DNA from 3 places in the Streptomyces sp. Tu 3180 genome. Region 2 is predicted to be linked to each of the others. Evidence: riboswitches for the same ligand, from Rfam matches in the RefSeq annotation. Region 2 holds a riboswitch; each other region holds the start of a gene.
The links. A riboswitch is a leader RNA that binds a small molecule or an ion and turns the genes downstream of it on or off. The one in region 2 is predicted to bind thiamine pyrophosphate.
Positions count from the first base shown of each region.

Region 1: it holds a riboswitch for thiamine pyrophosphate, as region 2 does, so the genes downstream of both, GL259_RS27755 (thiamine ABC transporter substrate-binding protein) here and thiO (glycine oxidase ThiO) in region 2, are expected to answer to the same signal.
Region 3: it holds a riboswitch for thiamine pyrophosphate, as region 2 does, so the genes downstream of both, thiC (phosphomethylpyrimidine synthase ThiC) here and thiO (glycine oxidase ThiO) in region 2, are expected to answer to the same signal.

Region 1 covers NZ_WOXS01000002.1:5,950,972-5,954,239, forward strand. The annotation lists gene rlmN (23S rRNA (adenine(2503)-C(2))-methyltransferase RlmN) at 213-1,319, shown strand; TPP riboswitch at 1,372-1,477, shown strand; gene GL259_RS27755 (thiamine ABC transporter substrate-binding protein) at 1,558-2,640, shown strand; gene GL259_RS27760 (iron ABC transporter permease) at 2,688-3,268, shown strand, end outside.
Region 2 covers NZ_WOXS01000002.1:2,420,910-2,424,177, reverse strand. The annotation lists gene GL259_RS11835 (thiazole synthase) at 1-540, opposite strand, end outside; gene thiS (sulfur carrier protein ThiS) at 543-743, opposite strand; gene thiO (glycine oxidase ThiO) at 740-1,915, opposite strand; TPP riboswitch at 1,913-2,024, opposite strand; gene GL259_RS11820 (hypothetical protein) at 2,075-2,425, shown strand; gene GL259_RS11815 (FAD-dependent oxidoreductase) at 2,468-3,268, shown strand, end outside.
Region 3 covers NZ_WOXS01000002.1:4,159,895-4,163,162, forward strand. The annotation lists gene thiC (phosphomethylpyrimidine synthase ThiC) at 1-1,219, opposite strand, end outside; TPP riboswitch at 1,212-1,402, opposite strand; gene GL259_RS19640 (YibE/F family protein) at 1,475-2,881, shown strand; gene GL259_RS19645 (SsgA family sporulation/cell division regulator) at 3,019-3,268, opposite strand, start outside.

The DNA of each region.
Region 1 (3,268 bases), 3.5 Mb from region 2:
AGGAGCGAGGAGCCGGGGGCGATTCCCCGTGGCCGGGACCGGCCCCCGGTCGCACCCGTGCGGCTCCGGTGACGAGAAGCGGCGCGGTCGCTGTGCGCTGCGGTCCGTTGTGGCTGAGTCCTGGGCCGTCCGAGGCCGCCCAGCGGTGACCGGTGGCGACCGCTGACGACAGCCGCAGGTCACCCGAGTGGATCTGCGACACTGGTAGCACCATGCCCAAGCCCGGAGAACTCATTTTCGTCGCGCCGCGCGGAGCCAAGAAGCCGCCGCGGCACCTTGCCGATCTCACGCCCGCCGAGCGCAAGGAGGCGGTCGCAGCGGTCGGTGAGAAGCCGTTCCGTGCCAAGCAGCTCTCGCAGCACTACTTCGCGCGGTACGCGCACGACCCGGAGCAGTGGACCGACATCCCGGCCGGTTCCCGCGGCAAGCTCCAGGAGGCGCTGCTCCCCGAGCTGATGACGGTCGTGCGGCACCTGTCGACCGACCAGGGCACCACCCGCAAGACGCTGTGGAAGCTGTTCGACGGGACGCTCGTCGAGTCGGTGCTCATGCGCTACCCGGACCGGGTGACGATGTGCATCAGCTCCCAGGCGGGCTGCGGCATGAACTGCCCGTTCTGCGCCACCGGGCAGGCCGGACTGGACCGGAACCTGTCCACCGCGGAGATCGTGCACCAGATCGTGGACGGCATGCGGGCGCTCAGGGACGGGGAGGTCCCCGGCGGTCCCGCACGGCTGTCCAACATCGTGTTCATGGGCATGGGCGAGCCGCTCGCCAACTACAACCGGGTCGTGGGGGCCGTCCGCCGCCTCACCGATCCCGAGCCGGACGGGCTCGGTCTGTCGCAGCGCGGGATCACGGTGTCCACGGTCGGCCTCGTCCCGGCCATCCACCGGTTCTCCGACGAGGGCTTCAAGTGCCGCCTCGCCATCTCGCTGCACGCCCCCGACGACGAGCTGCGCGACACCCTCGTCCCCGTGAACACGCGGTGGAAGGTGCGCGAGGTGCTCGACGCCGGGTTCGAGTACGCGGCCAAGTCCGGCCGGCGGCTGTCCATCGAGTACGCGCTCATCCGGGACATCAACGACCAGGCCTGGCGCGGTGACCGGCTCGGCCGGCTGCTCAAGGGCCGGCCCGTGCACGTCAACCTCATCCCGCTCAACCCCACGCCCGGCTCCAAGTGGACCGCCTCGCGGCCCGAGGACGAGAAGGCGTTCGTGGAGGCGATCGCCGCGCACGGTGTGCCGGTGACGATCCGGGACACCCGTGGTCAGGAGATCGACGGGGCCTGTGGTCAGCTGGCCGCGAGCGAGCGGTAACCTGACCGGCGCAGGAACAACCGCACACCGAACACCAGACACGTACATCTTCATATTCCGACAGGGGAGCGCCACAGCGCTGAGAGTGCGGCACCGGCCGCAGACCCTCCGAACCTGGCCCAGGTCATTCTGGGTAGGGAGATCGGTCATCACTCGAGCTGTTGCGTCCTGCCCGGGACACCTGTGAGGGGTCCCGGGCAGGGCCGCGTCTCTTCCTGGTCACTCCAGGAGGAATCCAGTGGGCATCACCAAGAAGGTCACGGCCCTGGCCGTCGGGCTGGGGCTGGTCACGCTGTCCGCGTGCGGGGCGTCCGGCGGCGACGACCAGGGCGGCGGCGGGTCGAAGACCGTGACCCTCGTCAGCCACAACTCGTGGGCCGCGTCCGAGGACGTCGTCGCCGCCTTCGAGAAGCAGTCCGGCTACCGGGTCAAGGTCCTGGAGGACGGCGACGCCGGGCAGGCCGTCAACAAGGCGATCCTGACCAAGGACAACCCCCAGGGCGACGTCCTCTTCGGCGTCGACAACACCCTGCTGTCCCGCGCCCTCGACAACGGGCTGTTCCAGCCGTACGAGGCGAAGGGCTCCGACCTGATCCTTCCCGAGTACCGCGCCGACGAGGGCAAGCACCGGGTCACGCCCGTCGACACCGGTGACGTCTGCGTCAACTACGACAAGGAGTGGTTCGACGAGCACGGGCTGACCCCGCCGAAGACCTTCGACGACCTGGTCGAGCCCGAGTACAAGGACCTCCTCGTCACCGAGAACGCCTCCACCTCCTCACCCGGCCTCGGCTTCCTGCTCGGCACCGCCGCGCGGTACGGGGACGAGGGCTGGCAGGACTACTGGAAGAAGCTCGAGGCCAACGGCGTGAAGGTGGTCGACGGCTGGGAGCAGGCCTACAACGAGGAGTTCTCCGGCTCGGCCGGCGGCAAGAAGGCCAGGGCCGAACGGCCGCTGGTGGTGTCCTACGCCTCCTCGCCGCCCGCCGAGGTGATCTACGCCGACCCGAAGCCGGAGACCGCGCCCACCGGCGTCGCGGAGGGCACCTGCTTCCGCCAGGTCGAGTACGCCGGGCTGCTGAGCAACGCGAAGAACCCCGAGGGCGGCAAGGCGCTGCTCGACTTCCTGATCAGCAAGCGGTTCCAGGACGACATGCCGCTCAACATGTTCGTCTACCCGGTGCGCGAGGGCGCCGAGGTGCCCGAGGAGTTCGCGAAGTTCGGGCCGCAGGCGAAGGACCCGGAGACCATGGACCCGGCGAAGATCGCCGACAACCGTGACCAGTGGGTCAAGTCGTGGACCTCGCTCGTACTGAGGTGACGCGAGCCGCGGCGACGTGGCGCGGGAACGCGGCGCGGCTCGGCCTCATGGCCGTGCCCGTCGCGTTCTTCGCCGTCTTCTTCGCCTATCCCGTCACCGCGATCGTCGCGCGCGGACTGAAGGCCGACGGGACCTGGCACCCCGGGCGGATCGGGGAGGTGCTGGCGCAGTCCGACGTCCGGCAGGTCCTGTGGTTCACCACCTGGCAGGCGCTGGTCTCCACCGCCCTCACCCTGCTGGTCGCCCTGCCCGGCGCGTACGTCCTCGCCCGCTTCGACTTCCCCGGCAAGCAGGTGCTGCGGGCCGTGGTCACCGTCCCGTTCGTGCTGCCGACGGTGGTCGTCGGGACGGCGTTCATGGCGCTCGTGGGGCGCGGCGGACTCCTCGACGAGCTGTGGGGCCTGCGGCTGGACACCACCGTGTGGGCGATCCTGCTCGCCCACGTCTTCTTCAACTACGCCGTGGTCGTGCGGACCGTGGGCGGACTCTGGGCGCAGCTCGACCCCCGGCAGGAGGAGGCCGCGCGGATGCTGGGCGCCTCGCGGTTCGCTGCCTGGCGGACCGTCACCCTGCCCGCGCTCGCGCCGGCCGTGGCCGCCGCCGCGCTGATGGTCTTCCTGTTCACCTT
Region 2 (3,268 bases):
CGGCACGCGCGCGTGCTCCACGATCAGCTGGAAGTTGTGCGGGTTGCGGATCCCGAGCCCGGACCCGATCGGCGACCCCAGCGGCATGATCGCCGCACAGCCGACGTCCTCCAGCTTCCGCGCCAGCACCGGGTCGTCGTTGGTGTACGGCAGCACCGTGAACCCGTCGTCGACCAGCGTCTCCGCCGCCTCCAGCAGCTCGACCGGGTCCGGCAGCAGCGTGCGCTCGTCGGCGATGACCTCCAGCTTGACCATCTCGGTGCCGAGCGCCTCCCGCGCCAGACGCGCGGTGAGCACGGCCTCCCCGGCGGTGAAGCACCCCGCCGTGTTCGGCAGCACCCGGATGCCCAGCTTCTCCAGCACCGACAGGACGGACCCGTGCACCGACGGGTCCACCCGCCGCATCGCCACGGTCGTCAGCTCCGTCCCGGACGCCACCAGCGCCCGCTCCAGCACGTCCAGGCTGGGCGCCCCGCCGGTTCCCATGATCAGACGGGACGTGAACGACGTACCGCCGAGGACGAACGGATCGTCGGCCATGGTCAGCCTCCTTGGACGGCGGTGAGGACTTCCACGCGGTCGCCCTCGGAGAGGGCGGTGGCGGGCCACTGCGCGCGCGGGACGACGGTCTCGTTCAGGGCGGCGGCCACTCCCGAGGGCGCCGCGGTGAGCGAGCGCACGACGACGTCGAGGGCCGTGCCGGGCTCGACCGCCCGGGGTTCCCCGTTGACCGAGATGTTCATGCGGACTGCTCCGTGAGTGCGGCGGCGGTGAAGCGCAGGGGGGTGAAGGCGCGGGCCTCCTCCGGGAGTTTCCCGGTGGTCAGGACGTGCGCCAGCACGTCGCCGGTCACCGGCGTCAGCAGGACGCCGTTGCGGTAGTGGCCGGTGGCCAGCACCAGCCCCTCCAGCGCGGTCGGGCCGAGCAGCGGCGCGTTGTCGGGGGAGCCGGGGCGCAGCCCGGCCCGGGTCTCGGTGAGCGGCAGCTCGGTGAGCCCCGGGACCAGCTCGTGGGCGTCGCGCAGCAGCTCGTACACCCCGCCCGCGGTGACGGTCGTGTCCCAGCCCATCTCCTCGCTGGTCGCCCCGATGACCAGTTCGCCGCTCTCGCGCGGCACCAGGTAGACGTGGCTGCCGCGCACCACGGCCCGCACGGTCCGGCTCAGGAACGGCGCGGTGTGCGCCGCGTGCCCCGGCATCGTCAGCCGCACCACCTGCCCCTTCACGGGACGCACGGGCGGCAGCACGTCCCGGGGGACGCCCGCGAGCCGCCCGCTGAGGCTGCCCGCGGCGAGCACCACCTGCCCGGCGCCCCGTTCGGTGCCGTCGGCGGTGACGACGCCCGTCGCCCGGTCCCGCGCGACGGTGAGCCGCTCGGCCCGCGTGCGGTGCACGACCACACCGGCCCGTTCGCACGCGGTCACCAGCGCCGCCGCCAGCCGCCGCGGGTCGATCTGGTGGTCGCCGTCGACCCTCAGGCCGCCGCGCACACCCGGCGCGAGCATCGGCTCCAGGCGCCGGCACTCCCGCCCGGTCAGCCACTGCGAGTCCAGCCCCGACTGCCGCTGCAGCGCGTGCAGTTCCCGCAGATGGGCACGGTCGTCGGCGTCCAGCGCCACCGCGAGGGTGCCGCACCGGCGGTAGCCGAGGGCGTGCCCGGTGAGCTCGGTCAGCTCGGCCGCGAAGTCCGGGTAGCGGCGCGCGGAGGCGAGGTTCAGACCGAGCAGGGTCTGCTCGCCGTAGTGCAGTTCCGTGACGGCGGCCAGCATCCCGGCGGCCACCCGGGCGGCGCCGCCGCCCGGCTCGGGGTCCACCAGGGCCGTGGCGAGACCGCGCTGCGCGGCCCGCCAGGCCGTGACCAGACCGATGATTCCGCCCCCGACGACGAGGACGTCCGAGGTGCGCGTGGGCGACATGGGCGTCCAGCCCCTCCCTTCGCCGGCATGACCCGGATCAGGTTCGTACGGTCGGAGGCCGCCAGCCTCCCTCTCAGCCCGGTGCGTCCGGGCTCCCGCGAGTGCTTTACGTTGGCCACCCTAGCCCGCGGAGCACCGCACTCGTAAGGGAGCCTCATGGTGGCAGGTTCGCTCGACGGTCTCGTCCTCGCCCCGGTGGCCGACCAGGCCCCGGGACAGGTCGGCACCCGCACCCGGTTCGCCTACCACGAGCGGGACGGCGAGGTCTGGGCCGAGTACGCGGGCGGCGACGTCGTGCGCGGGCATCTGGTGGGCACCCGGGAGGGAGACCGGCTGGACTTCCGGTACGTGCAGCTCGGGCGGGACGGCACGACGGCGTCGGGGCACTGCGTGTCGGCGGTCGTGGAGCTGCCGGACGGGCGGATACGGCTGGAGGAGACCTGGCGGTGGGAGTCGCAGCCGGGCAGCGGGACGAGCGTCGTGGAGCAGCTCGCGGCGGACGGGGGCTGACTGACGCCTTGTCGGGTGCCCTCCGGTGTCTAAGGTGATCGGGTGAGCGAGCAGAGGCAGGAACCGGGACCGTCCGAGCCGCGGCGGGTGGTGGTGGCGGGCGCGGGCATGGCCGGCGTGCAGACCGCGGTCGCCCTGCGGGAGCAGGGCTTCACCGGCACCGTGACCCTGATCGGCGCGGAGCCCCACCAGCCCTACGACCGGCCCCCCTTGTCCAAGGCGGTGCTGCTCGGCACGGCCGAGAACTCCGCCTTCGACGTCGACTTCGAGTCGCTCGGCATCGAGCTGCGGCTCGGCTGCGAGGTGCTCGGCCTGCGCGCCGGGGACCACGAACTGGACACGGAGGCCGGACCCGTCCCCTACGACGTCCTGGTGATCGCCACCGGCGCGGAACCGCTCCGGCTGCCGGGGGCGGAGGGCGTCGCCGGGGTGCACCTGCTGCGCACCCTGGACGACGCCGAGCGGCTGCGGCCGGTCCTCGCGCGCCAGCACGACGTCGTGGTGGTCGGCGCCGGCTGGATCGGCGCGGAGTTCGCCACGGCCGCGCGCGAGGCGGGCTGCGCGGTCACCGTCGTGGAGGCCGCCGCGCGGCCGCTCGCCGAGACGCTGCCCGCCGAGGTGGCCGCCCCGATGACCGCCTGGTACGCCGACGCCGGCGTCGGCCTGCGCACGCACACGCGCGTGGAGCGCGTCGAGCCCGGTGCCGTGGTCCTCGACGACGGCACGCGGCTGCCCGCGGGGGCCGTGGTCGTCGGCATCGGGGCCCGGCCCGCCACGGCCTGGCTGGCCGGCTCCGGGATCACGCTCGGGGAGCACGGCGAGGTCGTCGCCGACCGCCACCTG
Region 3 (3,268 bases), 1.7 Mb from region 2:
GCATCGGGACATGCCCCGGGCCCTCGATCATGGTCTGGACGTGGAAGCGCTTCGCGATCCGGTTGAGTTCCCCGAGCGTGCGCAGCTCCGCGAACTGGGCCTCGTCGTTGGCGTCCGCGATGGAGCCGGGCCGCAGGCCGTCGCCGAGCGAGTAGGTGACGTCGTACGCGGCGAGGATCTCGCAGAGCTCCTCGAAGTTCTCGTACAGGAACGACTCCCTGTGGTGCGCCAGGCACCACGCGGCCATGATCGATCCGCCGCGCGAGACGATGCCGGTCTTGCGGTTCGCGGTGAGCGGTACGTACGCGAGCCGCACGCCGGCGTGGACCGTCATGTAGTCCACCCCCTGCTCGGCCTGTTCGATGACCGTGTCCTTGTAGATCTCCCAGGTCAGCTCCTCGGCCCTGCCGTCGACCTTCTCCAGGGCCTGGTAGAGCGGCACGGTGCCGATGGGAACGGGGGAGTTGCGCAGCACCCACTCGCGGGTGGTGTGGATGTTGCGGCCGGTGGAGAGGTCCATGACCGTGTCGGCGCCCCAGCGGGTCGCCCAGGTCATCTTCTCCACCTCCTCCTCGATGGAGGAGGTCACCGCCGAGTTGCCGATGTTGGCGTTGACCTTCACCAGGAACCGCTTGCCGATGATCATCGGCTCGATCTCCGGGTGGTTGACGTTGGCCGGCAGCACCGCCCGGCCCGCCGCGATCTCCTCGCGGACCACCTCGGGGGAGACGTTCTCCCGGATCGCCACGAACTCCATCTCGGGCGTGATCTCGCCACGGCGCGCGTACGCCAGCTGCGTGACCGCACGTCCCTCGCGGCCCCGGCGCGGCTGACGCGGCCGGCCGGGGAAGACGGCGTCCAGGTTGCGCAGGCCACCGCGCGGCGAGGTGTGCTTGATCCCGTCGTCCTCGGGGCGGACGGGACGGCCCGCGTACTCCTCCGTGTCGCCGCGGGCGATGATCCAGTTCTCCCGCAGGGGCGCCAGGCCCCTGCGGACGTCGGTGTCGACGAGTGGATCGGTGTACGGGCCCGACGTGTCGTACAGCGTGACCGACTGCCCGTTGGTGAGGTGCACCTGTCGGACCGGCACCCGCAGGTCGGGGCGTGTGCCCTCGACGTACGCCTTGTGCCAGCCGATGGACTTCCCGGCCTCTGCGTCCGCCGACGTCTCCGTCGGGTTCTGCGTGGAGGCAGGCGTGCGTGCGTCCTTGTTGGTCATGAGACCTACTCCCTACGCCGGCATTACCCGGTAACAGGTTCGGCGGTCGACGCAGCGGTTTCCGTCTGCCGACGTTCCGTGTGAAACATCACTCGCACTTCGGTGACGTTTCATGTGAAACATCGCTGGGACGGAGGTCAGCGCCCTCTCAGCCCGGTGCTCCGAGCTCCCGCGTGTACAAAAGGTGACTCCACGCTAGCGTCCTTTCTGGCGCGGTGAACAGAGGGCCCACCTCGTTCTTGCGATGATCGGTCGGTGACCTCGACGCAGCCTCCCCCGTACCCACCGCCCGAACCATCCCGCGGATCCGGCGCCGGAAACGGCGACGGCCATGGCAACGGGGGTGGCTCCGGAGGCGGACACGGCCACTCGCACGGACACGGGCACGGTCCGGCGGCCCCCGTCTCCCAGCACCTGCGCAAGGTCATCGCGGCGATCCTGATCCCGTTCGCCGCGGCGGTGCTGATCGGCCTCGCCGTGCTGTGGCCGGGCGGTGCCCCGGCGCACGAGCGCACCGGCGTCGGTTTCGACCGGCAGACGCAGCACGCCACGGTCACCGAGGTGGTGGAGGTGAGCTGCCAGTCCGTGAACGCCTCCGGAAGCGTTCCGACCGGTGACACCTCCACCGCCGAGGGCTCCTCCGCCCAGCAGCAGGCGACCGGAACCTGCAAGAAGGCGACGATCCGGGTCGACACCGGCACGGACAAGGGCCGTACGTTCACCGAGATCGTGCAGCCGGACCAGTCCCGGCAGCTGAGCGAGGGTCAGGAGGTCATCGTCGCCTACGAGCCCTCAGCGCCCGAGGACCTGCAGTACTCGGTCACCGATGTGAACCGGCGCCTTCCCCTGGCGCTGCTCGCCGGGATCTTCGCGGTCGCCGTCGTGGTCGTGGGGCGGCTGCGCGGTGTGATGGCGCTGATCTCGCTGACGATCAGTTTCCTGGTGCTGAACTTCTTCATCCTGCCCGCGATCCTGCAGGGCTCGAACCCGCTGGTCGTGGCGGTGGTGGGAGCCAGCGCGATCATGCTGGTCGCGCTCTATCTGTGCCACGGGCTGTCGGCGCGTACGTCCGTGGCGGTGCTCGGCACGCTGATCTCCCTGGTACTGATCGGCCTCCTCGGCTCGGTCTTCATCGGCTGGGCCGCGCTGACCGGCAACACCGACGACAACACCGGTCTGATCCACGGGCTGTACCCGGAGATCGACATGAGCGGTCTGCTGCTGGCCGGCGTCATCATCGGTTCGCTCGGTGTCCTCGACGACGTGACGGTCACGCAGACCTCCGCGGTCTGGGAGCTGCACGAGGCCAACCCGTCGATGGGCCGGCGCGGGCTGTACCGCGCGGGCATCCGCATCGGCCGCGATCACATCGCGTCCGTGGTCAACACGCTCGTCCTCGCCTACGCGGGCGCCGCGCTGCCGTTGCTGCTGCTGTTCTCCATCGCGCAGAGCAGCGTGGGGACGGTCGCGAACAGCGAGCTGGTCGCGGAGGAGATCGTGCGGACCCTGATCGGCTCGATCGGCCTGGTCGCCTCGGTGCCGGTCACCACGGCCCTGGCCGCCCTGGTGGTCTCGGCCGACCGGCCGGCGGGTCGGACACCGGCGCAGGGCGGCCGGCCGGCTCCGGCGGGCGGCGGGAGGGGCAGGCGCCGTAAGCGCTGACGCCGACCGCACCGGTCACATCGGCCGGGCCGGTGCGGCCGGTGCCGCCGGGGGCCGTCTCCGCGGAAGCGTTCCTGCGGGACGTGGCGGAACGCGGTGAAGCGTTCCGCCCGGTTCCACCCGACCGGCGTAACGCTTCACCCGGCGCCCTGCTCCGCCAGGATCCGGTCCAGCGCGTCGTCGAGGTGGGCGTCGAAGTCGGCGAGCGCCCCCTCCTGGCCCAACGGCACCAGCTTGTCGGTGCGGTCGAGGAAGGCCACGAGCGGCGCGGTCGACGAACGGAACAGGGCCTGGTCACTGCCCACCTGAAGCCGGATCAACACCTCACCCAGCGTCTCGGGGTCGACCGGTGAGACGCGTACGTCACCCTCGCCGCACGGGCGGCCG